Regions from separate parts of the Cycloclasticus sp. PY97N genome, predicted to be linked through region 1. Evidence: riboswitches for the same ligand, from Rfam matches in the RefSeq annotation. Region 1 holds a riboswitch; the other holds the start of a gene.

Evidence for each region. A riboswitch is a leader RNA that binds a small molecule or an ion and turns the genes downstream of it on or off. The one in region 1 is predicted to bind cobalamin.
Region 2: another riboswitch for cobalamin. It lies ahead of CPC19_RS08155 (ribonucleoside-diphosphate reductase subunit alpha); the one in region 1 lies ahead of CPC19_RS06915 (TonB-dependent receptor domain-containing protein).

The regions. Positions count from the first base shown of each region.
Region 1 covers NZ_CP023664.1:1,384,734-1,400,507, forward strand. Annotated here, with positions in the region: gene CPC19_RS06845 (Fur family transcriptional regulator) at 1-443, shown strand, start outside; gene CPC19_RS06850 (MerC domain-containing protein) at 463-891, shown strand; gene hisI (phosphoribosyl-AMP cyclohydrolase) at 888-1,310, shown strand; gene CPC19_RS06860 (GTP-binding protein) at 1,300-2,304, shown strand; gene CPC19_RS06865 (DUF3299 domain-containing protein) at 2,316-2,927, opposite strand; gene CPC19_RS06870 (ATP-binding cassette domain-containing protein) at 3,089-3,775, shown strand; gene CPC19_RS06875 (ABC transporter permease) at 3,769-5,004, shown strand; gene CPC19_RS06880 (Y-family DNA polymerase) at 5,268-6,548, opposite strand; gene CPC19_RS06885 (LexA family transcriptional regulator) at 6,574-7,170, opposite strand; gene CPC19_RS06890 (fumarylacetoacetate hydrolase family protein) at 7,365-8,213, opposite strand; gene CPC19_RS06895 (MAPEG family protein) at 8,321-8,731, shown strand; gene CPC19_RS06900 (ABC transporter substrate-binding protein) at 8,839-9,687, shown strand; gene CPC19_RS06905 (iron ABC transporter permease) at 9,710-10,711, shown strand; gene CPC19_RS06910 (ABC transporter ATP-binding protein) at 10,708-11,490, shown strand; gene CPC19_RS06915 (TonB-dependent receptor domain-containing protein) at 11,528-13,351, opposite strand; cobalamin riboswitch at 13,462-13,669, opposite strand; gene CPC19_RS11945 (response regulator transcription factor) at 13,736-13,990, shown strand; gene CPC19_RS11950 (LuxR C-terminal-related transcriptional regulator) at 14,077-14,382, shown strand; tRNA gene CPC19_RS06925 (tRNA-Leu) at 14,447-14,534, shown strand; gene CPC19_RS06930 (hypothetical protein) at 15,147-15,407, shown strand; gene CPC19_RS06935 (TolC family protein) at 15,499-15,774, shown strand, end outside.
Region 2 covers NZ_CP023664.1:1,657,327-1,673,100, forward strand. Annotated here, with positions in the region: gene CPC19_RS08110 (AbgT family transporter) at 1-680, opposite strand, end outside; gene CPC19_RS08115 (lysophospholipid acyltransferase family protein) at 717-1,634, opposite strand; gene CPC19_RS08120 (hypothetical protein) at 1,681-1,923, opposite strand; gene CPC19_RS08125 (peptidylprolyl isomerase) at 1,945-2,223, opposite strand; gene CPC19_RS08130 (DMT family transporter) at 2,224-3,042, opposite strand; gene CPC19_RS08135 (glutathione S-transferase) at 3,301-3,957, shown strand; gene dmeF (CDF family Co(II)/Ni(II) efflux transporter DmeF) at 3,954-4,877, opposite strand; gene metE (5-methyltetrahydropteroyltriglutamate--homocysteine S-methyltransferase) at 5,068-7,359, opposite strand; gene CPC19_RS08150 (LysR family transcriptional regulator) at 7,457-8,353, shown strand; cobalamin riboswitch at 8,385-8,524, shown strand; gene CPC19_RS08155 (ribonucleoside-diphosphate reductase subunit alpha) at 8,625-11,417, shown strand; gene CPC19_RS08160 (ribonucleotide-diphosphate reductase subunit beta) at 11,453-12,562, shown strand; gene CPC19_RS08165 (DUF502 domain-containing protein) at 12,674-13,342, opposite strand; gene CPC19_RS08170 (fatty acid cis/trans isomerase) at 13,345-15,759, shown strand.

The sequences.
Region 1 (15,774 bases):
TCCTTCAATCTGCAGAACGTCATTGCAAAGATCACGGCACCCGATTGACGGAAAAAAGAAAGCTAGTTTTAACGGGGCTTATACAGTCTGAGATGGCTCTTTCCGCTTATGAATTAATTGCTGAGGTAAAGAAACAATACAATCAAGACCTTGCCGCCATGTCGGTTTATCGTATTTTAGATTTTCTAGAAAGTGAAAAACTGGTTCATAAGCTCAAATTAGCAAATAAGTACATCGCTTGCGAGCATATTAGCTGCGACCATGCTCATGGTGTGTCGCAATTTTTGATTTGCGGGCAATGTAATAAAGTTAAAGAAATCAACATTAAGCCAGCGACTATGGCGGAACTTCAAACGACCGTTAACAAAGCCGGATTTAAACTTATCAGCCCCCAATTTGAAATGAACTGCATTTGTGCTGATTGCCTAGCACATACAGCCTAACAACCTAGGACAGTATTAAATGAAAACAACACAAGTGATGACAGACAAACTAGCGATTGGTTTATCATTATTATGCACCCTCCACTGCCTAGCCCTACCGGTTTTATTGGTCTTACTGCCCAGTATGGCGGCACTGGGGTTAGATAACGAAAACTTCCATCTATGGATGGTTGTGGCTGTCATTCCAAGCAGTCTTTACGCTTTGACCTTGGGCTGCAAACAGCACAAACGCTATCAACTGTTCTATTTAGGCGCAATTGGAGTGGCACTACTCATCTTGGCCTTAGCTTTAGGAGAAGAGCGAATTGGTGAGTCAGGTGAAAAGACACTGACAGTTTTAGGCGCCTGCTTCGTTGCCATTGGCCATTGGTTTAATTACCGCCTTTGTCATGCACTAGACCATGAAGACTGCGCCTGCCCTAACGATAAAGATTCTGGTGTAAATTGAAACGCGACTACTTTATCGCCTTAGAGCAAAAAAACAATAACGCTTTATTAGCATTGTCTGAAGTTATAGAGCAACTTGCCTTTAACGAGCAAGGTTTAATTCCTGTTATTACTCAAGATGCAAAGACCCAGTCAGTATTAATGTTCGCTTGGATGAATAAAAAGGCACTTGAACAGACAATTGCAACTCAACGTATGACCTACTGGTCGAGAAGCCGTCAGCAGCTTTGGATTAAAGGTGAAACCAGTGGTAGCTGGCAAAAATTGCTAGCCATGTCGTTCGATTGTGATGGCGATGTTATTCTTTGTGAAGTCGAGCAACAAGGAGCTGCTTGCCATACCGGCCGCAAATCGTGTTTTTATTTGCACGTTGACGTTGATAGTCAGCACGTTAGGATCACTGACAGCAATGAGCTCTGAAAGCGGTAACGTTCAAGCCGTTCCCACCAACATCATTACAGGCTTTTTAGGTGTTGGAAAAACCTCTGCAATTTTGCATTTACTTAAATGCAAACCAAACGATGAACGCTGGGCGGTATTAATCAATGAATTTGGAGAAATTGGTGTCGACGGCAGTGTTGTAGCGGGTCAACATTCAACCGACGAGGGGATTTTCATTCGTGAAGTACCCGGGGGCTGCATGTGTTGTGCTGCCGGCTTACCCATGCAAACTGCCTTAAACCAACTCTTGTCGAAAACCAAACCAGATCGCTTACTGATTGAACCCACCGGGCTCGGACACCCTAAAGAAGTCTTGCAGGCGCTTTCTATGGAGTATTATCAGGAGGTCTTGTCCTTGCAGAAAACCATTACCTTGGTGGATGCAAGGAACTTGTCTGACTCACGCTATACCCAGCATGAAACGTTTAACCAGCAAATTGCAATTGCCGATACCGTTGTTGGCAATAAATTGGACTTATATCAAGACACTGATAAAGCCAACTTAATTGCATACGTGAAACAACGAGGACAGACGAACACGCGTGTTATTTTTACCCAGCATGGGGAAATACCCTTTTCAGCATTACAGGGCTCAACCTCTAGTTCACAGCAACCTTTCCCTATCCATCATCACGAATCGGGTTCAAAACCATTTGTTTCAGAGGCTGCCATACCGGCTTGCGGATTCTTAAAGGCCATCAATCAGGGTGAAGGATATAAAAGTATCGGCTGGCGCTTTTCTCCTCATAAGGTTTTTCAGCGCGAAAAATTACTGGTATTTTTAACCGGCCTGCAAGTCGAACGAATGAAAGCCGTTTTTATAACTGAGGCTGGTTTTTTTGCTTATAATCTTGCTAATGATACGTTAACAGAGATTGGACTGGACGAGTGCTTAGAAAGCCGTATTGAAATTATTTCTGACCGCCTCGATAACGCCATAGAGCCTCAGCTAATGGCTTGTATCGCCGATTGATTTTTAATGGTTTATTCTGAGTAAAGCTCAAATGATTGCATCTGCATGCTGTAAGCGGCTGTTGCCACCTCATTTTCAACAAGCGATGTTTTTACAATACCCGATACCCAGAAAGGGTCATACAAAGCCTCTACTTTTAAGCCTTTTGGGTAGTTTACAAAAATAATCTGATTAGGTGGTGGTGGCGGCACATGAATGCAGGCACCAAAAAAGGGTACTAGAAAAAACTGAGTGATGGTTTGTTCATCATCAAACTCTAAGGGCACAATAAAGCCTGGAATTCGAATCGCTTGCCCATCCATTTCCTGAACAATCCGTGTTGAAGAGAGTGCCTTTTGATAGGGGTCATCGCTGGCAGCAGCAAGAGCATTAGCAACTTGGCTACTAATCTGATCTTCAAATGAACCATCTTCAATATCATTTATGTAGCTAGGCGGATTAAGAAGTATTTCTAAGTCTTCTTTCGGCATCAACTCCGTCCATTCAATGGTTTTGAAGCTCGATCCTGACAATGTTGCCTGTTCAGACTTATCAGTTATTAACGGTTGCTTAGTTGGCGACTCTACTACTTCTGGCCTCAATACTGGATCTATTGCTTCGTTAACAACCTCACTATCTGGCATCTCACATGCTAAGAGCGTCAATGTGGCGAATATAAAAAACGTTACGTTTAACAGTCTAGGCATTATGTTAAGTATTCAAAAATTTTAAAAATTGATTTCATTCTGCAATGTTACATTATATCATTTATAGCACTTTAATTGATGCATTGTTGAGGCGTTTAATGGCCATTGAGCTCACCAATATCCGCTTTCACTACCCGGCACAGCCTGAGCAGAATATATTAAATATTCCCCATTGGTCTTTAGCTAGTGAAGAACGGATATTTTTACACGGCCCTTCAGGTAGTGGCAAATCAACTTTACTGAGCCTGTTGAGTGGTTTACTTCCGCCGAGCGATGGACAGTTGAACGTTCTTGGCCAACCTTTAGATAAAATGAGCGGCCGGCAGCGTGATCGCTTCCGTGCTGCGCATATCGGTTATGTATTCCAGCAGTTTAATTTGGTTCCCTACCTCAGTCCAGTCGACAATATCTTGTTGGCGACTCGGTTTGCAAAACGACAGTCCTCAATCGACCTAAACGAAGAAACTCAAGAGCTATTAAATGCATTGCACATCGCCAAGAAAGAATGGTACCGCCCTACCCGCGAGCTAAGTATTGGGCAACAGCAACGCGTTGCCATTGCCCGCGCTTTGATCAACAAACCGCGTTTACTGATGGCTGATGAACCTACCTCTTCGCTAGACATGAAAAATAGAGACGCCTTTATGGACTTGTTAATGACGATAGTGGCTGATAACAACATGACATTACTGTTCGTCAGCCATGACCTTAGCTTATCCAGTTATTTTGAGAATGTTGAATCTTTGCATGATATCAATCAATTAGGGGGTTCAGCCTCATGCTAGCCAAACTGGCCCTGCAAAGCTTACTCGACCGTAAAGGCTCAGTTATGCTCTCATTGATGGCGATGACAGTGAGTATTTTTGTGTTACTCGGTGTCGAGCAAATTCGTCAACAAACTAAAGAGAATTTCTCTAATACAGTGTCCGGTGTTGACCTGATTGTAGGCGCTAGAACAGGCAGTCTCAACTTACTGTTATATTCTGTTTTTAGAATCGGCTCGCCGACCAACAATATCCGTATGGAAACCTACGACAATATTGCCAGCAATGAAAAAGTGGAATGGGCGATCCCGATGTCTCTCGGTGATTCACACAAAGGCTATCGTGTGCTGGGCACCTCGACAGACTATTTTCGCTATTTCAGCTATGGCAAACAGCATCGTTTAGCATTTACTCAAGGACAGGCATTTGATCAGTTGTTTGATGTCGTATTGGGTTCCAATGTCGCACAACAACTCGGTTATCAATTGGGTGATAAAATCACCTTGGCTCATGGTCTTGCCGCCACTAGTTTTAGTATGCACGATGATCGACCCTTTACCGTGGTTGGGATTTTAGCAGCTACCGGAACGCCGGTTGATCAAACCTTGCATGTTAGCTTGCAAGGTATTGAAGCCATTCATACCGATTGGCAACAAGGCGTGAAAACACATAACAATACACTCACTCAAGCAGAACTAGAACAAACCAATTTAAAACCCAAAAGCCTTAATGCTTTTATGCTGGGTCTTAAATCAAAAATGACCACATTCCAGTTTCAAAGGATGATCAATCAATACAAACAAGAACCTTTACTGGCTATTTTGCCAGGGGTTGCTTTATCAGAACTCTGGCAAATGATGAGTGTTTTAGAAAATACGCTACTGTTAGTCTCTGCATTGGTTTTTATTGCTGCCTGCTTGGGGGTTAGCGCAATGCTACTGGCATCGATTCGCGAGCGCAGCCGTGAAATCCACTTACTGCGTGTTATTGGCGCACCGCCCTATATTTTGTTTTTACTCATTGAGCTAGAAGCCCTACTGATTACACTGCTAAGTTGTGTTTTAGCAATCGCTCTTTTGGCTCTTTGCCTATTTTTCTTACAGGATTATTTAATATCGCATTTCGGGCTACCTATTCAATTAAATTTATTGACCGAAAATAGCCTGTATTTGATGGCTGCGTTAATCATTACGTCTATTTTTGTCGCCATCATTCCTGCGTTGAGCAGTTACCGAAAAGCTAGATCGTAGCTGCCCTAGTAGGTAAGCAACACAAGCTAGTAGAGAACCGAGCTAATGACTCCTCAACCTCATCAGATAAATCATCGATTATTGATAATACTTTTCAATTTTAATGATAGAAGCTAGAAAAAAACGATGCTGGGAAACTGACTTTTTTCAAGATCAAAACGTATAAATAACTTGCTAATGGGCTAATGCATAGCAACCAAATATAGTAATAAATCAGATTACTTTTTAATCATAAACTATTGAAATATAATATTTTATTAAATCTATTTAACCCGCGCTATTTCTTTCCAGTTTGTTGTATAAAGGCTGGACCTATTAATGGGAACTGACTGCTGTAATGACTTATTACCTGCTGCAGCAAAACGAAGGCTGTTATTAAATCGTGAATTAATAGCATCCATCGTTTTCATAAGGGTTACGCTTTTTTCATTCTCTGTCGACTGACTGTTAAACATATCCTGCTGATGGATCACACTGCTCTGAGCCAGCTGTATATCTCCTAACGTTACACCCGCTTTTTGATATTGATAGCCTGGGAGAAAAATACCCGCTAATAGTTTTTTGGCGATTTTAATTAAATCCCGACTATCTTGTGTGCCCGATTTTAATTTATAAGTCGCTTTTTCAGAATAAAACGGTTTTTTATCGAATGGGCTGGTACGAATAAAAACACTCACTTGCAGCGCAACACCCTGCTGGGCTCTTAGTTTTTCGGCTGCTTTAAGACAAAAAACACTCAATACTTGTTCAAGTTCTTGCTGATCAGTCACTTTATCTTTAAAGCTTCTAGAGCAAATAATTTGTTGCTTTGGTTTTTGCTCTTCATTAAAAGACATAACTGGAGTCCCTTGCAATTCTTGCACTGTTTGAGCCAAGGTAATATTAAAATGCTTTTTTATTGAATTAATGGGTTGGGATTGCAAATCCCATACAGTTTCAATACCCAACGTATTAAGCTTTTCGTTTAATCGGCGGCCAACTCCCCACACTTCGCCAACCGGCGTTATTTGCATTATTTTCTGGCGCCTAATGGGTTCGTTAATATCTACTACCCCACCGCTACTTGGCCATTTCTTTGCCGCATAATTTGCCAGTTTAGCCAGCGTTTTTGTTGGGCCTATCCCTACCCCAACCGGTATACCAACCCAGCGTGCTAGGCTGTTTTTTATCTCTAAGCCTAAGTCAGTTGCGTTAACGTTATGTCGCTCCAAATCGATAAAAGCCTCATCTATCGAGTAAACATCTACCGAGGGCGAAAAAGCAGTCAGGCTATGCATGATGCGTGCGGATAAATCTGCATACAAAGGGTAATTAGAGGAAAACAGTTGTATATCGTGCTGTCTAACCAGCTGCCTGACTTGGTGGACAGGGACGGCCATTTTTATGCCTAGGTCTTTAACCTCTTGGCTACGAGAAACAATGCAACCATCATTATTACTGAGCACGGCCACCGGTTTATTCAATAAGTCGGGACGAAATAATCGCTCACAACTGACGTAGAAATTATTGCAATCAACCAGTGCAATGTTTGCGGGGTATTTCACGGTAAGTTAGCGTTTTTATAGGTTTTTATACATTGTGGATAACGCTCGTTACCACACCCCAAATAACCATGTCTACTTCCTCTTTTATGGGTATATCTGGGTAATCTGGGTTCTCGGGAGCAAGCACCAATTTACCTTCTTTTGAGCGCAGCCGTTTAACAGTTAACTCGCCATCTAGAGCACAAACAACTATTTTACCCACGCCCGCATGAACAGAGCGATCAACCACAAGGATATCATCGGGGTGAATACCAGCGCCCAGCATAGACTCCCCTTCTGCTCTAACAAAAAAAGTAGCCGCCGGCTTGTTAATAAGGAGTTCATTCAGGTCAAGTCTTTTTTCTATGTAATCATCGGCCGGTGACGGGAAACCAGCGGCAACACTCACACCATAGAGTGGGATAGATGGTACGGGGCTATCTAAATCGGGTAAAAAAATATTAGGAAAAGGTATTTTTTCAGCGTTAATTTTTTGCTTTTTGTGTTCCAGTAATTCGCTAACAGTCGCCATAAGGCTTTCTGGTATTCTAACGGCCTTGGTAGGTTCGCCATAGCTTGAAGAGCCTTTTTTGCGACCTGCTCCTGCACGCGCTCCTCCATGTTTTGTTACTTTTTCGACCATGATAAAACTCTTTTCTATAAGACACTTGAATAGTGTACGTAAATCAAGTTGGAATGAAAAGGGCTTTTAAAAGTTATCCACTAAAACTGTGGATAACTTTGTGAAGAAGTATCGTAAAGCGAAAAAAAGGTAGTGCTGGCGACTACTTATAAAAACTGGTCTAATTTTGACCAGCCATAATATTTTGCTAGTTTCTAAGCGCTATAATCAACAACGTTATGCTGTTGAGCACCGAGTCCTTCGACTTCGGCAACCACTTTGTCGCCTGCTTTAAGAAACTGTGGTGGGTTCATACCAAGCCCTACTCCTTCTGGCGTGCCGGTAAAAATTAAATCACCCGGTTGAAGGCTCATAAACTCATTAATATAGCTCACCAATTTTTTAACTGAATGAATCATCGTATCGGTGTTGCTGGCCTGCATCCGTTTACCATTAACATCTAAGCTCACAGCGCATGATTGGTACTGTTTAAACTCATCCAAGGTCACAAAGTATGGTCCAATGGGGGCAAAGGTATCTGCACTTTTACCTTTAAGCCACTGGCCACTTCGGCTTTTTTGAAAATATCGCTCAGATACATCAATGCCCGTACAGAAACCAGCAATATGCGCTTCTGCATCGTCTTCTGAAATATATCGAGCTGGCTTACCAATAATAACGACAAGCTCTATCTCCCAGTCCACTTGTGTCGCGCCTTTAGGTCGCTCAATAAGGTCAAAGGGGCCGCTTAAAGCACTAACTGCTTTGGTAAAGAGCACCGGCTCGTCTTGCTGCTTGCCCCCTGTTTCTTTAATGTGCTCATCATAATTTAAACCAACAGCAATAATCTTGCCTGGGTTTAATAACGGCGCGCCAATGCGGTCAGGCTTTTCTATAATGGGCAGACTATCAACATCGAGGTTTTTCAGTGCCTGTAAACCATCGTTGGCTAAAAAATCAGATGAAATAACATCACACACACCCTCTAAAGAGCGAATTCTATTGTTACTGTCTAACAGGCAAGGAGTTTCCTGACCAGGTAAACCAACATTGAGTAATTTCATAGAGGAGCCTTTTCATTAAGGGTTAATTAAATACTCTGATACTATATCTGAATCACTATGTTGGTGAACAGTGATACAAACTAATAATAAATTTGGGAGATATAAATATGAGTAATGCAGTTGTAGCCTTAGGCGGGTTCGCGTTTTGGACCTTAATTCTTGTTTTATCGATAGCCACATTTCGTGCGGTTAGTGACCTTGTTCTTAAGCGCGGTATTCCTATAAACGGCTTTAAACCGGATGGCTCAGATGTACCGGGTTTTGGTCAACGATTAACCCGTGCACACTTAAACAGCCTTGAACTGCTACCGGTTTTTGCTGCCGTCGTATTAACGGCCTCTTTGGCGGGTCAAATGGCTTTATTGGAACCAACCGTTATGTACATTCTGTATGCTAGAGTGGCTCAATCTATCGTACATCTGATTTCTACTTCAGCTATTGCTGTGCTGATTCGCGGTATCTTCTTTGTTGTTCAAGTTGCATTATTAATCTCTTATATCTGGCAGATTGTTATGTAAGAAAGGTTACATTTTTTAGTTAGTCAACAAAAAGGCTAAACCTTATCTTCAGGTTTAGCCTTTTTTATATCCCTTGTTTTTTGTTAAATAGCCGTATAATTACTGGCATGCAATTGAAACAAACACAGCGACTCATCGCCTTTTTTATCAGCTTATTGATCAGCGTTAACGTACTAGCAAAACCTCAACGGATTGTTTCGCTAAACCTATGTGCCGATCAGCTATTAATGGCGCTATTATTACCGCCCGAGCGATTAATTGCTATTACGCCATTAGCAGCGAACCCAGAAGCCTCTTATTTATACCAAAAAGCGGCTCAATATCATCAACATAGTAGCCGTATTGAAGAGATTATGGCACTTAAGCCAGACTTAATTGTTGCTGGTGAATTTACCGCCCAACCAACTAACCAGCTACTTGAAGAGTTAGGTTATAAGGTGATCAAGTTAGGCTTACCTATTAACAGTGACGGCATTTTTCAGCAAGTGCGCTTTTTAGGTCAGCAAATTGGTGAACCTGCTCGTGCCGAGGCGCTTATTCTGGCTATGCGCAAACAGTTAGCTAACATTATTGGGGCACAAGATAACAGGTCTCAACGAGCAGCTGTTTACTATGCCAACGGCTTTACCGCAGGCCAGCAGACGATCGTCAATGAAATTTTAACAATGACGGGGTTAAGAAATATTGCTGCGGAATTGAATTTAGATTTTGTTGCCCCTTTATCGCTAGAATCCCTATTAGCATCAAAGCCAGACATTCTTTTATTAGGACGCTCCAATAACAACACCAACAGCTTAGCGCACCAAATTTTACAGCACCAGGCCATCCAGCGATACGCAGCGCTCAAACAGGTAAAAAGAATAACCATTCCTGATAGATATTGGAGTTGTGCAGGACCGTCTAGTTTCGCTGCAGCGAGTTATCTACAGCAGCAATTATTAGCGCAACCTCTTTAATACGCCCATGCAAACTCGCTTAATGACTAACCATAACGAAACCCGCTTAACAGCGATCTTATTAATGAGCCTGTTAGTGTTAATGGCATTGTCATTAATAATAGGCGAATTAAATATAAGCATTATCAATAGCTTAAAAAGTATTGTTAATAACGAATCTACACTAGAATCTATTGTATTTGAAGAAATTCGTTTGCCTCGCACCCTACTCGCTGTGCTGATTGGCGCGTCATTAGGTTTATCCGGCGCGGCCTTACAAGGTATGGTTAGAAATCCATTAGCCGAACCCGGTGTTATCGGCGTATCAAGCAGTGCCGCCTTGGGCGCAGTGATTGTTTTTTACTTTGGTTTAAGCGCTATTTTTCCCATTGCATTACCGCTCGGGGGGATAGCCGGTGCTTTATTAGCGGTTGTTTTTCTGTACTTATTAACCGGTAAAAATAGCAGCATGCTCACCCTAATATTGGCGGGCGTCGCTGTTAGTAGCCTTACAGCGGCCTTAACAGCGTTAGCGCTCAATTTATCGCCTAACCCCTATGCTTCTCTTGAAATATTTTTTTGGTTAATGGGCTCCTTAGCCGATAGAAGCTTTACACACGTTTGGTTGATTCTACTGCCAACCCTATTAGGTTGGTGGTTAATGCTAAAAGGACGGCGCGATTTAGATGTACTCTCACTCGGTGAAGACACTGCCCAATCCTTGGGTGTTAACTTAGCAAAGCTTAATCGACGTATTATTTTAGGCGTTGCCTTAGCAGTTGGTTCTGCGGTATCGGTAAGCGGTGGTATTGGCTTTGTAGGCTTGGTAGTCCCGCACTTACTGCGGCCACATGTAGGCTACCAACCTGGGCGGCTATTAATATGCAGCGCACTGGGTGGTGCTATATTACTATTAGCAGCCGATATGATTGTTCGCTTAATACCGACGCAACAAGAACTTAAAATTGGCGTATTAACCGCCTTATTAGGCGCCCCTTTCTTTTTACATTTAATTTTAAAATCAAGACGAGAGTGGCTTTCATGAGTTTAGTGGCATCAAACATAGCCGTTAGTTTATCCGGCCACAGCATATTAAAAAATATGAGTATTCAGTTTCCAGCAGGAAAACTCACTGGATTAATTGGCCCTAATGGAGCCGGTAAATCCACGCTGATGCGTGCCTTAGCTGGTTTACTGCCGATTGAATCGGGTGTAATACGTTTGGCAGACAAAGACATTCAAGCCATGCAAGCGATTGAATTAGCAAAAGAAATAACCTATTTGCCGCAACTTGGTGAATGCCATTGGCCGCTAACCGTTGAACGGGTCGTTATGTTAGGCCGGCACCCGCATAATGATGGCCATCATGCAGATAGTTTAAGCTTACAAGCAGTAGAAAAGGCTATTAAAGAAGTGGATATAGAGCACCTAATAGGCCGCTCGGTTAATGAGCTATCTGGCGGTGAGCGAGCGAGAGTGATGCTAGCTCGAGCACTGGCCACTGAGAGCCCTATTTTACTGGCAGATGAGCCGATCGTATCACTCGACCCGCGGCATCAAATTGAGGTTATGGCGTTATTGCAAACGCTGGCGAAAAAAGGAAAAACAGTTATTATTGTTTTACATGAACTGCACTTAGCCATGAGGTATTGTGAGAATCTTGTTTTACTGAATAACGGGGTAAAAACATCTGAAGGTATCGCCAACGATGTACTATCGATTGAGAACATGCAGGCTGTTTATGGTGTTGATGCGATTTTTGGAGAACACCAAGGAAGCCAATGGGTTTTACCTTGGCAGCATAAAAAAAGGGAGAAGGCATAAGCCCTCCCCCTAGTCCATTTAGAAACGGCTAACGATGCTAATTAGCTGGTTGATAGCTCAATGAGAAAAACACATTGGCACCATCTGTGTTGTAACCCGCTACTGTTTCATATTCTTCATTAAATAAATTAGCAACTTTTACTTGTGCTGTTAAGTCCTTGTTTATTTTATAAGCACCTACTAAATCGACTGTGGTAAAACCGGCAAGACGGCGATTGTTTGCAACATCATCAAAGCGACGGCCCGACACAAACACCTTACTTGCAAGACTAAAATCACCAAATGCTTTATTAGCATTCAAGGTAAAGGTTTGTTCAGCACGTCTAGCCAACACATTACCATCGTTCACACCGCCGCTTTTATTTTCAGGATCAATCCAAGAAAACTGGCCATCGACATTTATTCCGGCAATATCAGTAGCTGCTTGCAGCTCAAGCCCTTTTATCAACGCCTCGGAGATATTTTGAGGAACCCATAAACTATCCAGTGCGATTAAGTCTTTAATTTTTGTACGGTAAGCACTGGCCGACCACGTAATATCTGCGTGTTTACCCACTAAACCTAGTTCAAAGGACTTAGAGCGCTCAGCATCTAGATTAGGATTTGCACCAAATGGAGAATAAAGATCAACAAGGGCTGGCGCAACAAAAGCTGTTCCAAACGATGCGTTTAAGCGTAAATTATTAGAAAGCGACGTACCCCAAGCAATGTTGCCCGTAGTATTGCTACCAAACTGCTCATTATCTTCATTTCTAACGGCTAATTGATAAGAATGCGCACCATATTCACCTAATAATTGAGCAAAAACGGCATTGCTATGACGATTGGTTTCTGTGAAGCCACCCGATTCTTTTATTTTGTCATCTTCGTAGTCATAACCTAACACCAACACGTGTTCATCATTAATTTGGAAGTCATTTTGCAGGCTAAAATGGTCTTGTTGATTATCAGCAAAACTGGCTGCAAATGCGCCTTCGTTATCAGCCTCAATTCTGCCTTGGCTTAAGGTTGCTTTTACAGTCCATGTGTCTGACACATCAGCCGTCAACTTAGCACCAAAGGTATGTTGCAAAAAGTCCGTTGTGTTGAAATAACCATCGTATTCACTTTGCCCCTCACTGTATAAGCTAAAAAACTCTAGCTCAGCAGAGTTTGCAAAGCGGTGCCCTGCTCGTATAGAGGCATTGCTGTTTCTATAAGCATCGTCGTCAGGCTCGGTAGCGAAACAACCAATGAATGATGTGCCGCTTCGACCATCACAGCTGTTAAAACCATTTGTTTCTGTATAGCCGCCGCTTAAGCTATACCAATTAGATGCATCTCCACCAGAAATTCCAAAGGTGGTTTCTTTCGTATCATGCGTACCAAAACCAACCGAAAGATGAGGTGTTAGCTCACCGCTTCCCTTTTTAGTAAAAATTTGAATAGTTCCACCAATAGAACCAGAGCCATATAAGCTTGATTGCGGCCCACGTACCAACTCAATACGCTCAATTTGGTTAAGTGGAATATGCTCAATTTGAGGCGCACCAAAGGCATTCGTTGCCAACTTAACGCCGTTCAATAAAACCTGGGTGTGGTTCGACTCTGTACCACGTAAAAATAATGACGTTTGCTTGCCCAAACCGCCAGTGTTGGCAATTGTTACGCCAGGAAGCCCTGAAATAGCCTCCGCAACCGTTTTATATTGATACTTTTCGATCTCTTCTTTGGTCACAACTGAGACAGAGGCTAATGTTTCATCAGCCGTTTGCGTCGTACGTGTAGCCGTCACAATAAGCGCATCATCACTGGCGAATACAATTGAAGGAGCAAAAGGTAGAACGGCGGCAACACTTGCAGCCAAAAGAGTTTTTTTCATGAGATTTCCTCGTTAGAAGGCGCAGCCCCGCGCCAGTTAAAAGACGCACGTGAGGAAATGTGATGAAGTTGAAATAGAGTAAACAACGTCAGCCCAGTTGCCCACCCGCAACGTACCGGTTTGCCTTTGGCAGGTCTCCGGGCTCATAAGTGGCTAATGTTCTGTTAACCGATGTATCGCCTTCCCATGTTTTGACACAGTGGCTGTTGATACATGTTACTTATATACCGTTGCGGGGGCAGCGTTGGGTTTGATTAAATCGTACCAACTTCCCTTTTAATTAGGCAAAGGCCTAATACCAAAAAGCGTGGGCATTATCTTTGATTTAGTCTATGCTAGTCAAGATGAGCGCTAGGTTAATTAATTGAAGAAAATCAATATCTAATGAATTCGAATAGTATTAAGGTTCTACTTGTTGACGATCATGAGTTAGTTAGAAGTGGTATAGAGCACATCTTGCAATCTGACCCGGATATTGAAGTTGTGGCGATTGGCTCATCGGGTGAAGAAGCCGTTAAATTAGCCGAACAACTCAAGCCAGACGTTATCCTAATGGACTTAAATATGCCGGGTATAGGTGGCGCCGAAGCGTTGAAACGAATATTAAGCGCGAACCCAGTTCTAAAATTATTGCCCTAAGTGTGTATGACGATGGCCCTATCCCGCATCAGGCTATAAAGTTAGGTGCTAAAGGTTATATCAATAAAGGCTGCGCGGTTAATGAAATGACAAGCGCGATTATGTCGGTTTACCAAGGTAAAAACTACCTGTCCTCTGCAGTGGCAACCAACTTAATCTTCAGTGGGCAAGAACCAGAAAAGAATGTTTTTAGCCAGTTAAGCAGTAGAGAGTTACAAATAGTAACAAAAATTGTTGATGGCCACAGAATTGCAGATATTGCCAATTCATTATCGATCAGCCCCAAAACAGTTAACACGCATCGCTATCGAGCACACGAAAAACTAGGCGTTTCTAACGATATCGAACTTGTTAAATTGGCCATTAATGAAGGTCTGCTAAAAAATTTATAAATTTATAATAATTTCCACTCGTCATTATCGTCATCATAGGGTAAAATTCGCGCTCAATTTGATTGCCTGGGTGGTGAAATTGGTAGACACACGGGACTTAAAATCCCGCGACTTTAACGGTCGTGCCGGTTCGATTCCGGCCCCAGGCACCATTGAATATCGAGGCTCCAGCAATTATTTGCTGGGGCTTTTTTATTGCCTATAGTTTTCGGGTCAATGCGGGGTCAATGCTGAATTGTTATTTGTTATCTTTTTAGCAATCGTTTCCCCATCGTAAGAATGGGACGAATATAAAGCGTCGATAGACTCGCGCTCAACATATTTCCCTAGATCACAAATAACCAAGAAAAACATAGAATACTTTGCTCCCAAAAGGTTTGCGGCAGTAATCAACTATATAAAACAACTGTTAATCATTGGAACACTGATTCGAATCCAGTCGGAGGAGCCATATATCAAAGTCTTAGTTACCCTTGCGGTGCTGGGGCTTTTTTATTTTCAGATATATCCTTGATGTACCGTCACCACCACGACGGGCTCATAGTTCATTTCCTCAGTCCATTTTCTATTTCTGTATTGCTAGCAACATTCACCTCAAAATAAACCCAACAAACCACTTAATTTAGAATAAACACTTATTTGACAAGCGACAGTTCAAAGGGTTAGAGTTCGCGCCAATGTTCCCGAAAAAACACATCGTGCTTAAACACCTAAGCATACTGCTTCTGATTCTTAGCACACTAAGCTATAGCAGTGTGTGGGCAATGAGCGGTCATGATGATATTGCCGGGGAACATCAGCAAACTATATCTCATATAGCTGATTTACACAGCACTGATCTAACTAGTGATCAAGACAACCACCTAGATGATGATCACTGCTGTCACGCCGGTGCTCATTTGTTAGGCTTGATTGGTCTCTATACAAAAGTATCACTTCACGTAGCTAAACGTGACACCTTGGCATATAACCTACTTTTTCAGTCACACCAAACCAGCCCGCTCCAGCGTCCCCCTCTTAGCTAATTCCTAATAATTTTGTCGGTTATAGCCGGCGATACCTACACGATTCATTAATTTAAATCGTCTATGTTTTATTTTATTTATAGGAATTTCCATGAGATTTTTAAATGTCATTAGCCTTTTTGCATGCGCCTTATTGTTACCTTCAACAGTTGGCGCTAACGAGCAACAGAAGCTCGAAAGTTGGCTAAACCAAGTTGTACAACATCATCCTAGATTACAAGCAGCTCAAGCTTCTGCTGATAAGGCATCAGCTGAGCTTCGTGCTGCCAATCAACCTTTGTTCAACCCAGAACTTGAATTTGAGTATGAACGAGCAGGTGTTGATACAAAAACAGCGGGCATCACTCAGACCATTGACTGGGGTGAT
Region 2 (15,774 bases), 270 kb from region 1:
CACGTCGCCACTACAGAGATCAGCAGCGTAGAAACAACGATAAAATAGTAGTTTGCAGTAGCGGTTACGTCATAATTCGAGTCGATCAAGCGCGCAGCTTCTGTGCTTATACCACCGAGAATAGCATCGAATGGGCCAACTAATAAGTTCGCACTAAATCCCCCAGAAACACCAGCAAAGCAGGCCGCAATGCCCGCTAATGGGTGCCGTCCTGCGGCTAAAAATATAACGCCCGCCATTGGTATCATCACTACATAACCAGAGTCCACTGCAATACTAGATAGCACCCCCGCCAACACAACAATAAACGTTAAAAACTTTGTCGGCGCCTTCATCACCATTAAACGCAAAGCGGTTTGAATTAAACCCGATCGTTCGGCGATACCTAATCCAAGCATTGCGACTAATACAGGACCAACGGGGGCAAAAGTCATAAAATTTGAAACCATTTTGCCCAGTATTTGATGCAAACCAGCCGCATTAAACAGGTTTACTACGCTAATTTGTTCACCGTTAACAGGGTGTATAGCCGACAAACCAAGATAATGGCCTATCCATGACACCCCTATCACTAAAAAACATAAGTAAATAAACAACATCGTTGGGTGAGGTAAGGTATTACCCCACGCCTCAACTCTACGTAACAATCGTTGCGATAATCGGCGTTTAGCTTGTTGCATAGCTGCTCGTTATTTTAGTGATGATAATCCTAATCTTCATTTATAAAAACCAGGTTCGCCCTTAGGCCGAGTTTTAAAGCGCTTATGCATCCATAAATAGTCTGCCGGATGTAAACGTATTTTTTCTTCTAACCAATCCGTCCAGCGCTGCGTATCCGCTACATCATCACCCGTCGGGTAATTCTCTAAAACAGGTTCAAACTCAATTACAGAACCTTTTTCACCATCTCGATATGCGCTAAGTAACATCACTTGCGCATTCGTCTGTTGGGCATATTGTGGAATAGTGGTAATCGTCGCTGTTGGAATACCAAAAAAAGAGACGAATGCGCCACGACTGACACCAAAATCTTGGTCTGGTGCAATAAAAACCGTCCCGTTATCAGCCAATTTTTCTAGCATTTTACGAATATCTTTACGATGGAATAAGGTTATCGGGTATTTCCCAGCACCCCTTTGATACAAATTTGCTTCCATTACTGGATTATTCATACGCCTATAAATCACGTCAAAGGGGGCCAAGGTACTCAGTTTACTAATGGCGTGAAAAAGTGGCGTAAAGTGCCCAATGACTAACAAAAGAGGTCTGTCTGCACGCAACGCCTGTTCTAGATATTCTTCACCAACAACCTTAATGTTAGCGGTCATATCAGCGGGTGGCCGCCAAATTATATTAAACAAATCAAATAACATTAAGGCTGATGACTTGATATTAGCGCGAACAAGTTCCTCTCGATAAGCATCTGTTTCATTAGCAAAACAGCGGTCAATATTTCGTCGAATAGTGCTAATGCGACGATTTTCTTTACTCGCCAGCCTATTCGCAATCCATTTTGACAAGCTAAACTGCCAAGACCTCGGAAGAATAGCCATACATCGGCTCACTCCAACCGCTAACCACGCTGGCCAATATTTAGGATGCAGGTAACTTAATTTAAATTTTTGAGTTGCCATGAGTGACCCTCTTTTTTTATTAAAACTATCAGCCAGTGCGATTTTTTTATTTCATATTAACCATCTGCAATAAAGATTCAAGCGGGCTTTGATCAATATTCCATTGCTCAAATAAACTAAACAACTGCTTAATAGAATCAAACTCTACAGTTTCATTGTCCAACTCTAATAAGAAGTGAGTATGCATATCATCAAGGTTTTTATATGACAAGACACCGCTCAATTGCGCCACCAGCTCAACATTTTTTCCCTCGCTCAACTGCTGAGGTTTACTAAATAATATTTTCATAATCTGACAGTTTTCTGATCATTAAGTCCGGTAAATGGTTTCAATAAGATGATAGCCAAACTTCGTTTTAACGGGGCCATGAACAGTTAACAATGCTTTTTTAAAAACAACATTATCAAATGCTTTTAGCATCTTACCTGGGCTAAACTCACCAAGATCCCCGCCTTTTTTTGCTGAAGGACACTGTGAGTGCTTTTTAGCTAAATTTGCAAAATCAGCGCCACCAGCCAACTGTTTTTTCAGTCTCTCGGCCTCTTCCTTAGTTTTAACCAATATATGTCGTGCACATGCTTTTGCCATTTATATTTCCTTAACTTTTTCTTTCCAAGTGAGATTGAGGTATGCGCCTATGATAATCAAACCCGCCCCCAATAAGGTATTTAGACTTGGATATTCTTGATAAAAAAGCATACCTAATAACATCGCAAAAACAACTTGTAAGTAACCAAAGCTTGTAGCACGGCCGGCAGATTCAGTGCGCATACTTTTCGTTAGACCTACCTGACCTACTTGGGTTGCAACCCCAATGGCTAGTAGGTAAAACCATTCAATACCTACTGGTATGACAAAGTCGCCCCATAGCAAAATCAGACTAGCCGGTAAGGAAATTAACGGAAAATACATCACGATCACTAAGGGGTGCTCTGTTTTCCCCAAGGCTCGAACTAAGGTATAGGCAACGGCACTGCCAAACGCACCGGCGATAGCAATCATCACCGTAAAAAAATCAAAATCAACCGTAGTTGAAGAGAACAGAACGTCCGGTTGCACTATAATCAATACGCCGAAAAAACTTAAAACAATACATACCAGCGTGCCAACTCTTAACGCCTCTTTTAAAAAAAACAGTGCTAATAACGCAGTAAACATAGGATGCAGATACTGTAAAACCATTGCTTCGGCTAAGGGCAAATGGGTAATTGCATAAAACACACAAATAAGGGCAGCAAAACCAATTAAGCCGCGTGCCGCCAACAAGCCTTTACGTGTACCCAATACTGCGATTCCTTCTCGCCTTAGCCCTAGGTAACTGATGACCAATGAAATGAGCGAGCGCGCAGCAACTATTTCTAAAACAGGAATCCCGTGATCACCAACTAATTTTACAAACAATGCCATGATGCTGAATGCAAAAGCACTGAGTATCATGTAGCGAATACCTAGAGGGATAGATAGAAAAGCGTTGATGGTTATCTCCGAAGTGCATATGTAAAAAAACTTGAATCCGCATTTTACAGTGTTTAACGCAGTCTTTTCTGATGCTGAGGTATTTATTAAACCTCATTAGATCAAAACTATGTGACACTCACAACTTGACGCTACAATCACCCTTATACTCAAGACATTTCCATTACATTCAAAACAACGACCTCTTTTATGCCCTCTTTACCAACGCTTTATTCATTACGTCAGTGCCCTTATGCGATGCGAGCACGAATGGGTTTATTAATGGCTCAACAAGTCGTTACTTTGCGTGAAGTGAACATGAAAAAAAAGCCTGAAGAGATGCTATCTGTTTCAGCAAAAGCAACCGTTCCCGTACTGGTCTTAAATGATGGCTTAGTCATCGATCAAAGTATCGATATTATGCTTTGGGCCTTAAATAAAAATGACCCTAGTAACTTACTTTATAAGCACCAAGCCAGCATGCTAGAGGATATGCTTAAGTTCATTGAACATAACGATATCACCTTCGTAGACTCACTTAAAAAATATAAAGCGGCCTCTCGATATCACGACAAAGAGAAAAACACTTACCGCGGGCACTGTGAAGAATACGTTAAACAACTTGAGCAGCGACTTAACCGACATGAGTTCATCATGGGCGATAACCCCAGCTTAGTCGACTATGCGATTTTACCCTTTATCAGGCAATTCTCTCGTGTTGAACGGCAATGGTATCTACAAGCGCCTTACCCCGCTCTACAGCGATGGTTAACAGCCCAATACCAACAAGCTGTTTTTACAAAGGCAATGGTCAAGCACGAACCTTGGACAGAAAATCAAGCAACCGTTGTATTCGGTAAAGTTTAAATTTCGCAAACCTCATCAGCGCATTCATATACCTCAACGGTAATATGAGAAAGTTGCTGAAAGCCCGCTAATAGATCTTTATAGTGTTCTGTCGGCTTCGGGTCATGTGTGACCAAAGAAATAATTGCGGCATAATGATTTGCACTGACTTTCCAGATATGAATATCTGAAACACGGTTATCGGCGTCTTTTTCAATGCTGTCTTTAATGGCAAGCCTATATTTCTCATCAACACTGCCATCCAGTAAAATAGGGCTCGTCTGCTTTAATAAGCCATAAGACCAGCGAGTAATAATTACTGCCCCTACTATACCCATCATTGGATCAAGCCAATTAAGACCAAAATACTTGCCAGATAGCAATGCTACAATAGCGAGTAATGATGTTAATGCATCGGCGAGAACATGCATATAAGCCGCTTCTAAATTGTGGTCATGACCATGGTCATGAGCGTCGCCATGATGATGGTCTTCTTTAAGTAAAAAAGCACTAATAAAATTTACCAGAAGGCCAATAACTGCCACACCAATCGCCGCATTAAATTGTATCACTTGAGGATCAATCAAGCGTTGAATAGAGTCAATCACCATCACAAATGCTACAACAGCCAAGGCAACGGCACTGGCAAAACCACCTAGCACACCGACTTTACCAGTACCAAACGTGTAAGCCTTATTTTTTGCATGCCTACGTGCATAACGATAGGCATATATAGTAATTAAAAAGGCTGCTACGTGAGTGGCCATATGCCAGCCATCAGCTAACAACGCCATTGAGCCAAACACAGTACCAGCCACTATTTCTGCGACCATGGTAATAGCGGTCAATATCAACACATATTGTGTGCGCCGTTCTCCACGTTCATTTTTCAACGAGAAATCATGACTGTGTTTTAAATGATCTAACGTGCGTTCGTGCATACAGTCCCTCATATTTTTGACTTAATCAATGGCGTATTAAAACAAAAATCAATGCCAGCCTTAAACCATTAAGACTAGCACCGACCTTCTCATATTTTAAACGTCCTATGTTTTTCAAACCATGACTATTTGTTCCGGCACAACCCGATTAGGTGATGTAACACACAAATCCTATGAAAACACTGCTCCCTTACTCAACCACTGTAACCGACTGCCTTAATTGCTTAGCGGCTGTGACCATATTGCGTAACGCTTGTTGCACTTCTGGCCAAGCACGTGTTTTTAAGCCACAATCTGGGTTCACCCACAGTCTCTCCAATGGAATCCGCCTTGCTGCCTGCTGCATTAAATATTCTATCTGCTCAATTTTTGGAACATTTGGCGAGTGGATATCATACACTCCAGGACCAATTTCATTTGGGTATTGAAACTGTTCAAAAGCATCTAATAATTTCATGTCTGATCGTGAGGTTTCAATGGTAATCACATCAGCATCCATGTCACTGACAGAACTCATAATGTCATTAAAGTTTGAATAACACATGTGAGTATGAATCTGTGTCTCATTTTTCACCCCTGAGGTGGTAATACAAAAAGCCTCAATAGCCCTGTTTAAGTATTCTGACCATTGTTTTTTTCGCAATGGTAAGCCTTCTCTTAAAGCCGCTTCATCTATTTGAATAATGCGAATACCTGCTTTTTCTAGATCCAGTACCTCATCTCTTATTGCTAAGGCTATTTGTTGGCATGTAGTCGCACGGTCTTGATCATCTCTAACAAACGACCAATTCAAAATAGTCACCGGCCCAGTCAACATGCCTTTAACCGGCTTATCGGTTAACGATTGTGCATAGCTAGCCCAATTCACAGTCATTGCTTGAGGTCTAGACACATCCCCATAAATAATCGGCGGTTTAACACAACGCGAGCCATATGATTGCACCCAACCGTTTTGTGTAAAGGCAAAACCCTGTAGTTGTTCGCCAAAATACTCCACCATGTCGTTTCTTTCTGGCTCACCATGCACCAACACATCCAAGCCTAGCGCTTCTTGCTTGGCAATGACATCAGCAATCTCTTGTTGCATGACTGATTGGTAGTCTGCCTGAGAAAGCTCACCCTGTTTGTAACGTCGCCTGTTTGATCTAATATCGGTGGTTTGTGGAAACGAGCCAATGGTCGTCGTTGGGAAATTAGGTAGGCGCAAATGCTGCTGTTGAAGTTTAATCCGCTCGTTAAAATCTAAGCCTCGCTTTAAGCTTAAGCTTTTCACATTCTCTAAACATCGCTGAACGTCTTTATTATGCACCAGCGAAGAATTTTCTCTATTGCTAATCGCTTCCCTATTACGTGAAAACTCATCGCTTGATAAACAGTTATTATCTAACACCGCGGCTTTTACCAACTGTAACTCGGTAAGTTTTTCTGTGGCAAAAGATAACCAAGATTTAATATCATCCGATAATGACGTTTCAAACGCCAAATTAACAGGCACATGCAGTAAAGAGCAAGAAGGTGCCAGCCATAACTCGCCAGCCCAATGTTGTTGAATAGCTTGTGTCACGCTGACTGTCGCGCCCAAATTGTTTTTCCAAACATTTCGGCCATCAATAATACCGACTGACAACACCTTATAACTGGGCAACCAGTCAATCAGTTGTTGGACTTGTTCGGGGCTTCTAATCGCATCGATGTGCAGCCCTGCCACGGGCAAATCGCAAACAAGCTTTAAATTGTCAGCTAACTCGCCAAAGTAGCTTGCCACCAATAACTTTAGATCGCCTCGTTGTAATTTATGGTAGGCCTGTTCAAAGGCTAACTTCCATTGATCAGGCAAATCGAGGACTAAAATAGGCTCATCAATTTGTACCCATTCGACACCCAGATCAGATAAACGATTTAATATCTCACCATAAGCTGCCAGCAGTTGATCGAGCACGTTTAACTTATCGAACTCCTCGCCCTCTGCCTTGCCAAGCCAAAGAAAACTCAGCGGGCCTAAAATAACGGGTTTAACACGATGGCCTAATTGAAGCGCTTCATTTACCTCATCAAACAACTTTTCAGTGGATAGCTTAAACGACTGCTCGGGCTGAAATTCGGGCACGATATAGTGATAATTCGTATCAAACCATTTAGTCATTTCGCAAGCGCTAACATCACCACCATCAACAGAACGGCCACGCGCCATCCGAAAGTACGTGTCAATATCCACTGCACCACCATCATGCTTAAATCGTTCAGGTATACAGCCTAGTAAGGCGCTCATATCTAGCACATGGTCATACCACGAAAAATCACCCACGGGTATAAGGTCTAAGCCCGAGTCAGCTTGAGTTTGCCAGTTGTTCTTTCTTAATTGTTGGCCATTATTAAACAAATCTTGCGAATCTATCTCTCCTTGCCAATACGACTCTAATGATTTTTTTAACTCTCTTTGCGCGCCAATACGTGGAAAACCTAAATTATGTGTACGAATCATCTTTAACCTCATTATTTTTATGTTGCGAGAAGTATCCAGCAAGCATAGAATTGAATCAATCTCATAATTTTCACCATTAAGTTGAAATAAATTCACCATGATCTTAGAAATTCGACACCTCAGGGCCATTTACACCATTGCCCGCAGTAAAAACCTTAATCAAGCCGCACAAAAGCTTCATCTGACACCATCGGCCTTATCACACCAAATAAAAACAATTGAGAACCACTTTGAAACGACGCTGTTTTTCCGCCAACACAAGCCCCTCGGGCTTACTGATGCGGGGCAACGCTTATTAGATCTAGCTGAGCGAGTATTACCGTTGGTTGAAAACACCGAGCATGAGCTTAAACAAATTGCTAATGGCAAAGCAGGAAGGCTTTTTATTACCATTGAATGTCATGCCTGTTTTGAATGGTTATTACCAACCTTAGAGCAATACCGCAAGCAATGGCCAGACATCCATATTGATATCAAACTCGGTATGAGTTTTAATCCGCTACCGGCGCTGAGTCGTGGTGAAATTGACTTAGTTATTAGTACCGACCCAGTTGATAAACCAGGTCTTTCATTCTTAACGCTGTTTCCGTATCAAGCCTTGTTAGTGATGAATGATCAGCATCCATTGAAAGATAAAGCCTTCATTAACGCAGAAGACTTAGCCGAGCAAACGCTTATTACCTACCCAGTTGAGCGTAGTCGCCTTGATGTATTTAGACACTACCTAGACCCTGCCAATGTAGAACCCGCGCAAGTTCGTCAGGTTGAGTTAACCACAATGATGATGCAATTAATTGCCGTTGGCCAAGGGGTGGCTGCCCTACCCGACTGGTTATTGGATGCGCCAACAACAGCACAGTCATTAATTGGAAAACCACTGGGCGCTAAGGGCATGCATGGGATGTTACATGCTGCTTGCCGTGACCAAGATATTGAAACACCTTATATCAGTGCCTTTATTGAATTAGCACGGGGGTTCAAAAATAAAAAATAACAAGCACTTGTAAATACATTAATTTTACATTATCTTGCTAGCCAAGAAACATTTAAGCACTATATATAGTATTTGAGGGGAATCTGGTTAGAATCCAGAACTGTCGCGCAACGGTGTTGTGAATCTTATATTCACTCAGTCCGATTACCTCTATTTTTTGCCAAGCCTCGCGTTAAGGATTGTAATCAGTGATGTATCAGCCCCGTATTGATATCACTTTTTCCCATTGTTGCCTCGAGGTTTGCCTAATAATCAACCTGAGGATTTAACAATGAACGATCTTTCTGTCGCTTTAACAACAGATCATCCAGCAGCTGCGCAAGCTGTCAACTATCAAGTTATTCGCCGCAACGGGCAACTAACCCAATTCGATGTTAATAAAATTTATATTGCCATCAGTAAAGCCTTATTGGCGGTAGAAGGTGAACATACACAACAATCTAGTCATATTCACGATCTTGCCACTCAACTAAGCAGCCAAGTACAACAGGCTATTGTTAGGCATCTATCGATAAGTGACACCATTCATATCGAAAGCATACAAGACCAAGTGGAATTAGCACTGATGCGCGCCGACTTACATAAGGTAGCCCGTGCCTATGTTTTGTATCGTGAACAACGATCCGCTGAACGCTCTGCCGAAGAAACAGCTGAACAATCCAGTTGGCAAATTCGCATCCAGCAAGTTGACCAGTCACTTCAGGCCTTTAATGAAGAATCGCTGAGCAACTTAATATCAGAGTGCGCAGAAGGGCTTAATGATATTTCAGTCGAACGAGTAATCAACGAAATTAAAAATAACCTTTTTGATGAAATGCCCGAGTCCGCCTTCCAACAAGCCATTGTTATGGGTGCCAGAGGCTTGATTGACACAGACCCCGACTATAGCCAATTGGCAGCAAGGTTGCTGCTTAATAATTTACGCACCGAGGCATTAAGTTTTACTCACCAACAAACCACCAGCCGAAGCCAAGCTGAGATGCTCGCCGACTATCCTGAGTATTTCAAAGCTTATATCAACAAAGCCGTTTCATTAAACTTATTAGATGAAGAATTATCAAGATTCGACCTAGATAAGCTAGCCGAGGCGCTACAAAGTGAGCGTGATTTTAATTTTAGTTACCTTGGTTTACAAACACTCTACGACCGTTATTTCATTCACACAAAAGACACCCGTTTTGAGTTACCACAAGCCTTTTTTATGCGCGTAGCAATGGGCTTAGCAATTAATGAGGTTGAGCGAGAAGAACGAGCGATTGAGTTTTATCAATTACTCTCATCTTTTGACTTTATGAGTTCGACACCAACCTTATTTAATGCGGGCACACCAAGGCCACAACTGTCCAGCTGCTACCTCACCACCGTTAAGGATGATTTGGCCGATATTTACTCATCTTTCAGAGATAACGCCTTACTCTCTAAATATGCCGGTGGGCTAGGCAATGATTGGACGCAAGTTCGTGCCTTAGGCGCTGAGATCAAAGGAACCAATGGCCAATCTCAAGGAGTGATTCCCTTTTTAAAAGTCGCCAATGACACCGCGGTTGCGGTTAATCAAGGTGGCAAACGTAAAGGGGCTGTTTGTGCCTACCTTGAAACATGGCATATTGATATTGAAGCCTTTTTAGAGCTTCGAAAAAACACCGGTGATGAGCGCCGCCGAACCCACGATATGAATACCGCCAACTGGATCCCTGATCTATTTATGCAACGCGTTATCGAACAAGATGATTGGACTCTTTTTTCACCCGACGAAGTGCCCCACCTTCATGCCTTAACTGGTGAAGCCTTTAAAAAGGCGTACCAGCTTTGCGAGCAGAAAGCTCAGCAAGGCGAGATAAAATTACATAAAACCATCAAAGCAGTAGATCTTTGGCGAAAAATGCTGGGCATGTTATTTGAAACCGGTCACCCTTGGATTACCTTTAAAGACCCTTGTAACATTCGCTATACCAATCAGCATGTCGGTGTTGTTAACAGCTCGAATCTTTGTACCGAAATCACCTTACATACCAGTGAGCAAGAAATTGCTGTTTGCAATTTGGGTTCTATCAATCTACCCGCCCATCTACAGGGTAACGAACTGGATCTTGTACATTTAGAAAAAACAATTACCACCGCCATGCGAATGCTCGATAACGTGATTGATTACAATTATTACAGTGTCCCGCAAGCGCGCAACTCAAACTTAAAGCATCGCCCAGTTGGCCTGGGCATAATGGGCTTTCAAGACAGTTTACAACAATTAAAAATACCCTACAGCAGTGAACAAGCGGTTGAGTTTGCTGATAAATCAATGGAGTTAATCAGCTATTACGCCATTAGCGCCTCCTGTAAGTTAGCCGCTGAACGGGGTTCCTACCCTAGTTTCAAAGGCTCTTTATGGAGCAAAGGCATTTTACCGATTGACTCATTAAAAACGCTGGCTGAGCTGCGTGGCCAGTATTTACAAGTTGACCAAAGTCAAACCCTAGACTGGGACAGCTTACGCCAGCAAGTAATGAACACAGGTATGCGAAATAGTAACTGTTTGGCGATTGCACCAACGGCCACGATCTCAAATATTTGCGGCGTTTCGCAATCTATCGAGCCAACCTATCAAAACATGTTTGTTAAATCTAATCTGTCTGGTGAGTTTACTGTTATCAATACTCATTTAGTGGCTGATCTCAAAGAGCTTGGCCTGTGGGATGAGGTCATGATTAATGACTTAAAGTACTACGACGGTTCTGTGCAACACATTGAACGTGTACCTGAAGCACTTAAAGCCCTTTATGCAACAGCATTTGAAATAGATTCGCGCTGGCTCATTGAAGCGGCTGGGCGGCGACAAAAATGGCTTGATCAATCACAAAGTCTCAACCTTTATATGGCTGAAGCATCAGGCCAAAAACTCGATAGTCTCTACATGCTCGCTTGGGCAAGAGGCCTAAAGTGTACCTATTATTTGCGCTCCATAGGGGCGACCCATATGGAACAAAATGATAATCATAACGACGCGACGTCCGAACAAGCACCGCAGGTCTGCTCTATCTTAGACCCTGATTGTGATGCCTGCCAGTAGGCCATCACCTAACATGTAAATTAAGAGGAATTATGATGCTAAATTGGAATGATCCATTTGCGAAAAACTCAAGCAAAGAAAACACATCAAGCAACAAACCCACTGTCAACCAAGCGCAAGCTGCTACGTCTTCACGGCCAGCTAACTCGCCAATTAACCCAGAAGATAAACGGGTAATTAATGGCATGGCTGACATTAACCAACTGGCCCCCTTTAAATATCACTGGGCATGGAATTACTTTATCAATGCGAATAAAAATCATTGGACACCGTTAGATGTCAATATGACTCAAGATATTCATGATTATCAACATAAACTAACGCCCGAAGAGCGCCATGTTTATGAAAATGTTTTAGCTTACCTGACCACCTCGGACATTCTCGCCATGAGAAATATCGGATTGGCGGTGATGGAAAAGATGAGTGCGCCCGAGCTACAAATTTATCAGGCTCGACAAGTGTATGAAGAAGCTATGCACACATGGACCTACCAACATTGCATAGAAACCATTGGGCTTGACCAATCGGAGATTTACAACCGCTATCGCGTTGTGCCGCAAATACATCATAAAATTCAATTGTGTAATCAACGGCTGGGCTCAATTATGCGCCCCGACATTGATTTAACGAATAAAGATGAACTGCAAAACTTTGTCATGGCGTATTTCTTTTTTGCTGCCATTTTTGAAGGAACTTGGTTTTATAACGGCTTTAGCCCCATTTTTGCCTTACAACGGCGTGGTTTAATGAAGGGAACTGCCGAGCAACTTCAATATATTATGCGCGATGAAGTCATGCACTGCTCTTTTGGTCTGCGCGTTATCAAACAAATTTTAATTGAAGAAAATATCCAGTTAGACCCACAGGCAGTACAAGCACTTTGGGAGGAAGCTGAAGCCGCCGAGCTTGACTATGCCAACTACCTGCTAGAGAAGCCCATTTTAGGCTACAACAAAGCTGACCATATTGAGCAGTTTCGCTTTATTGCCAACCGACGCTCACGCACCTTGGCATTAAAAGAGCCCTTTCCAGGCGCAAAAAACACCCTAGCATGGTTAGATGAGCAAGCTAATTTGCGTAAAGAAAAAAACTTCTTTGAAACACGCGTGACCGAATATCAAACTGGTGGTGCATTAAATTGGTAAATTAAAAATCGTCTTATAAAGGTGTTATCAATAAAAGGTTTGCCGACAATGATAGTTGCGGCAAACCTTCACCCTTAGATAAAAACACACTTGATTGATGCTTTTTATAAACTATGGAGCTGTTTTCTTTTTAGACAAGCCGGCTGTCAATACTTGGCGCATAGCATCTTCTACAGACATATCGATAAGCTGAATATTCTCTTTTGATATATACACAGTAAACCCGCCTATTTGGTAGCTCATGGGTAGATAGACGGCCACTTTATCATCAGGCATATCAACACCAGGAAGCTCACCTGCCTCACTGACCATAAACCCGATTAATTGCATATTATTAATGCTAACCATCACCACTTTTTTAAGCTCTTTTTGCTCGCCTGATGGTGAAAAATAGTGCATAAAGTCGCGAAGTGCGCCATACACTGACTTTATCAATGGAATTCTTTCTAACAGTTTCTCACCAAGTCCAAATACCCACTTAAAGATCCAAGCGTTAACCAATAAACCGACACAAAACAAAAAGCAAATACCGACTAACAAACCGATGCCGGGCACGTAATATTGCTCGGGGATAATGAACATAATTAAAGGACTCACCGTTTTTTCTATTGTCGTCACCAGCCAATAAAAAAAGTACAACGTTAACAATGCAGGAAAAACAGCAACACTGCCTTTCAGTAATATCGTCCATAATTTTTTCATAATTAAATTTTCAGTCAGCGATTGTCGAGTAAACTTGTTGGTCTTTAAGGTAATCAACATTATGTAGTAATTTTTCACTCATGCATACAAACACCATTCGTAACAAAAACCTGAACTTTATGGTTTTCTTTTCACTCGTTTTAGTTATTGCAGCCTGTGAAAAAGACAATAGAACGGCCCCAAGGGTTATCGGCAAACATCAAACCTTCGATTACCACAGCGACATTAAACCTATTCTTGAAAAGAAATGTATTGCTTGTCATGCTTGTTATGACGCTCCTTGTCAACTAAAAATGCAGTCACCTGATGGCCTTGAGCGTGGAGCAACAAAGCAATCGGTGTACGATGCTACCCGTTTAAATGATGCCAGCCCTACTCGATTATCAATCGATGCTCAAAGTGCAAAAGAATGGCGAGAAAAAGGCTTTTTTTCTGTGTTAGAAAAACGTCTACAACACGGGGGAGAGAATAATAATCAGCCCTTGTTTAAAAACATGATTGATTTAGCCTTACAAAACCCGCTAACACCTAATCAGCCGATCCCAAAAAATATTCAACTTGGCTTAAAACGAGAGAATACCTGCCCTGCTCCCGGAGAGTTTTCTGACTACGCAAAAAACAACCCACATGGAGGAATGCCCCTAGCTGTTGCCGGTCTAAATGAAAACGAGGCACAGACCTTAAGCACTTGGCTGAGTGAGGGCGCTAAAATCGTCACAAAGAACATCGATATTTCACCAGAACATCAGGCAATGATTGTCCAGTGGGAAACTTGGTTAAACAGTAACGATAAACGTACAGCATTGGTAGCACGCTATTTATATGAACACCTTTTCTTAGGCCATTTATATTTCGATCAAGTCAACCAATCTGCCGGTAACTCACCCAACGCAGGCATACAGTTTTATTCACTGGTGAGATCTTATACTCCCAGCGGTCAAAAAATTATGCCTGTTAATACAGCAAGGCCGTTTGACGATGTAAATCAGGCTTTTTATTATCGTTTAAAAGCTATCGAAGAAACCATTGTGCATAAAACCCATATTCCATATAGGTTTGATCAACAACGCTTAAAACACTTTAAACAATTATTCCTGACTCCTGGGTGGTCAGTCGACAAACTTCCCGGCTATTCTTATTTAGAAAGGTCAAACCCTTTTATCACTTATCAGGCTATTCCAGCAAAAGCCCGTTACCGTTTTCTACTAGATAACGCCGAATTTTTTATACGCAACTTTATTCGCGGCCCAGTCTGCCGAGGGCAAATAGCAACCAATGTTATCCGTGACCAATTTTGGGTTATGTTTGAAAACCCAAAACATGAGGTCTACACCAATAACCCTGATTACCAACATGCAATGAATCCTTACTTAGGGCTGCCAGGTGAAAAAACATCCTTACTGGATTTTGGTAGCCAATGGATGAAATATGAGACCAAACGAAACCAATACATAGGTCAGCGTCAACTCACCTATCAAAAAATATTTCCACAAGGTGCAACCAAGGAACATATATGGAATGGGGAACAGGTCAATGACAATGCTTTCCTTACCGTGTTTCGCCACCACGATAACGCTTCTGTTACAAAGGGATGGAAGGGAGAATTACCATTAACCACGTGGCTAATGGATTATCCCTTACTCGAAAGAACCTATTATGAATTAGTAGTCAGTTTTAATGTGTTTGGTAACGCTTCTCATCAAACACAAACTCGGCTCTATTTTGATTTAATTCGTAATAGTTCAGAAGTTAATTTCTTACGCTTAATGCCTGCTGATTACCGAGAACCACTGTATAAAAAATGGTACCCAACCTTCGCCAATATTAAAACCGAGTTTACCTATCATGATATAGATATAGATTCGCCGGTAGCCATTAACTACGAGACAAAAGAGCCTTACTCAGAATTACTTACGTCACAACTAAATGACTACCCAGCATTAACCAAAGCAAAAGATAGTATTAACCGCTGTGATGCTGAATGTCATGAAGCAGCCAGCCTTAAAAAAGAAACGTTCGAACATCAAGGTACTCAAATAAACCAGTTACTCTCTAAGCTTGCCAGCACCCCTGCTTCGCAATTAAAGGCAATCAACTGGTTACCAGAAATCAGCTTTATTAAAATTGAACAGCTAGACGGTCAGTTTTTGTCTTACAGCATGTTAAAAAACCGTCGTCACAGTAGTGTCTCCTTTATTTTAGGTGAATCTTTAAGGCACCAAGATCAGCAAGATACCTTAGCTATTTTCCCTGAATTAATTGGCAGCTACCCTAACCTAATGTTTGTTATTAGCATCAAAGAGCTAAATGATTTTGTTTTTGCCTTATCTCAAGCAGACACCCCTGAGGCATTTGATACCGTGATTAATAAATGGGGTATTCGACGCATGAATCCAAATTTCTGGAACGTTTTGCATGATTTCACCACATCACTTAATACTAAGCGGCCATTAGAATCAGGAATATATGACATAAATCGTTATGGTCGATGGTAGGTATTAAGAATGCCT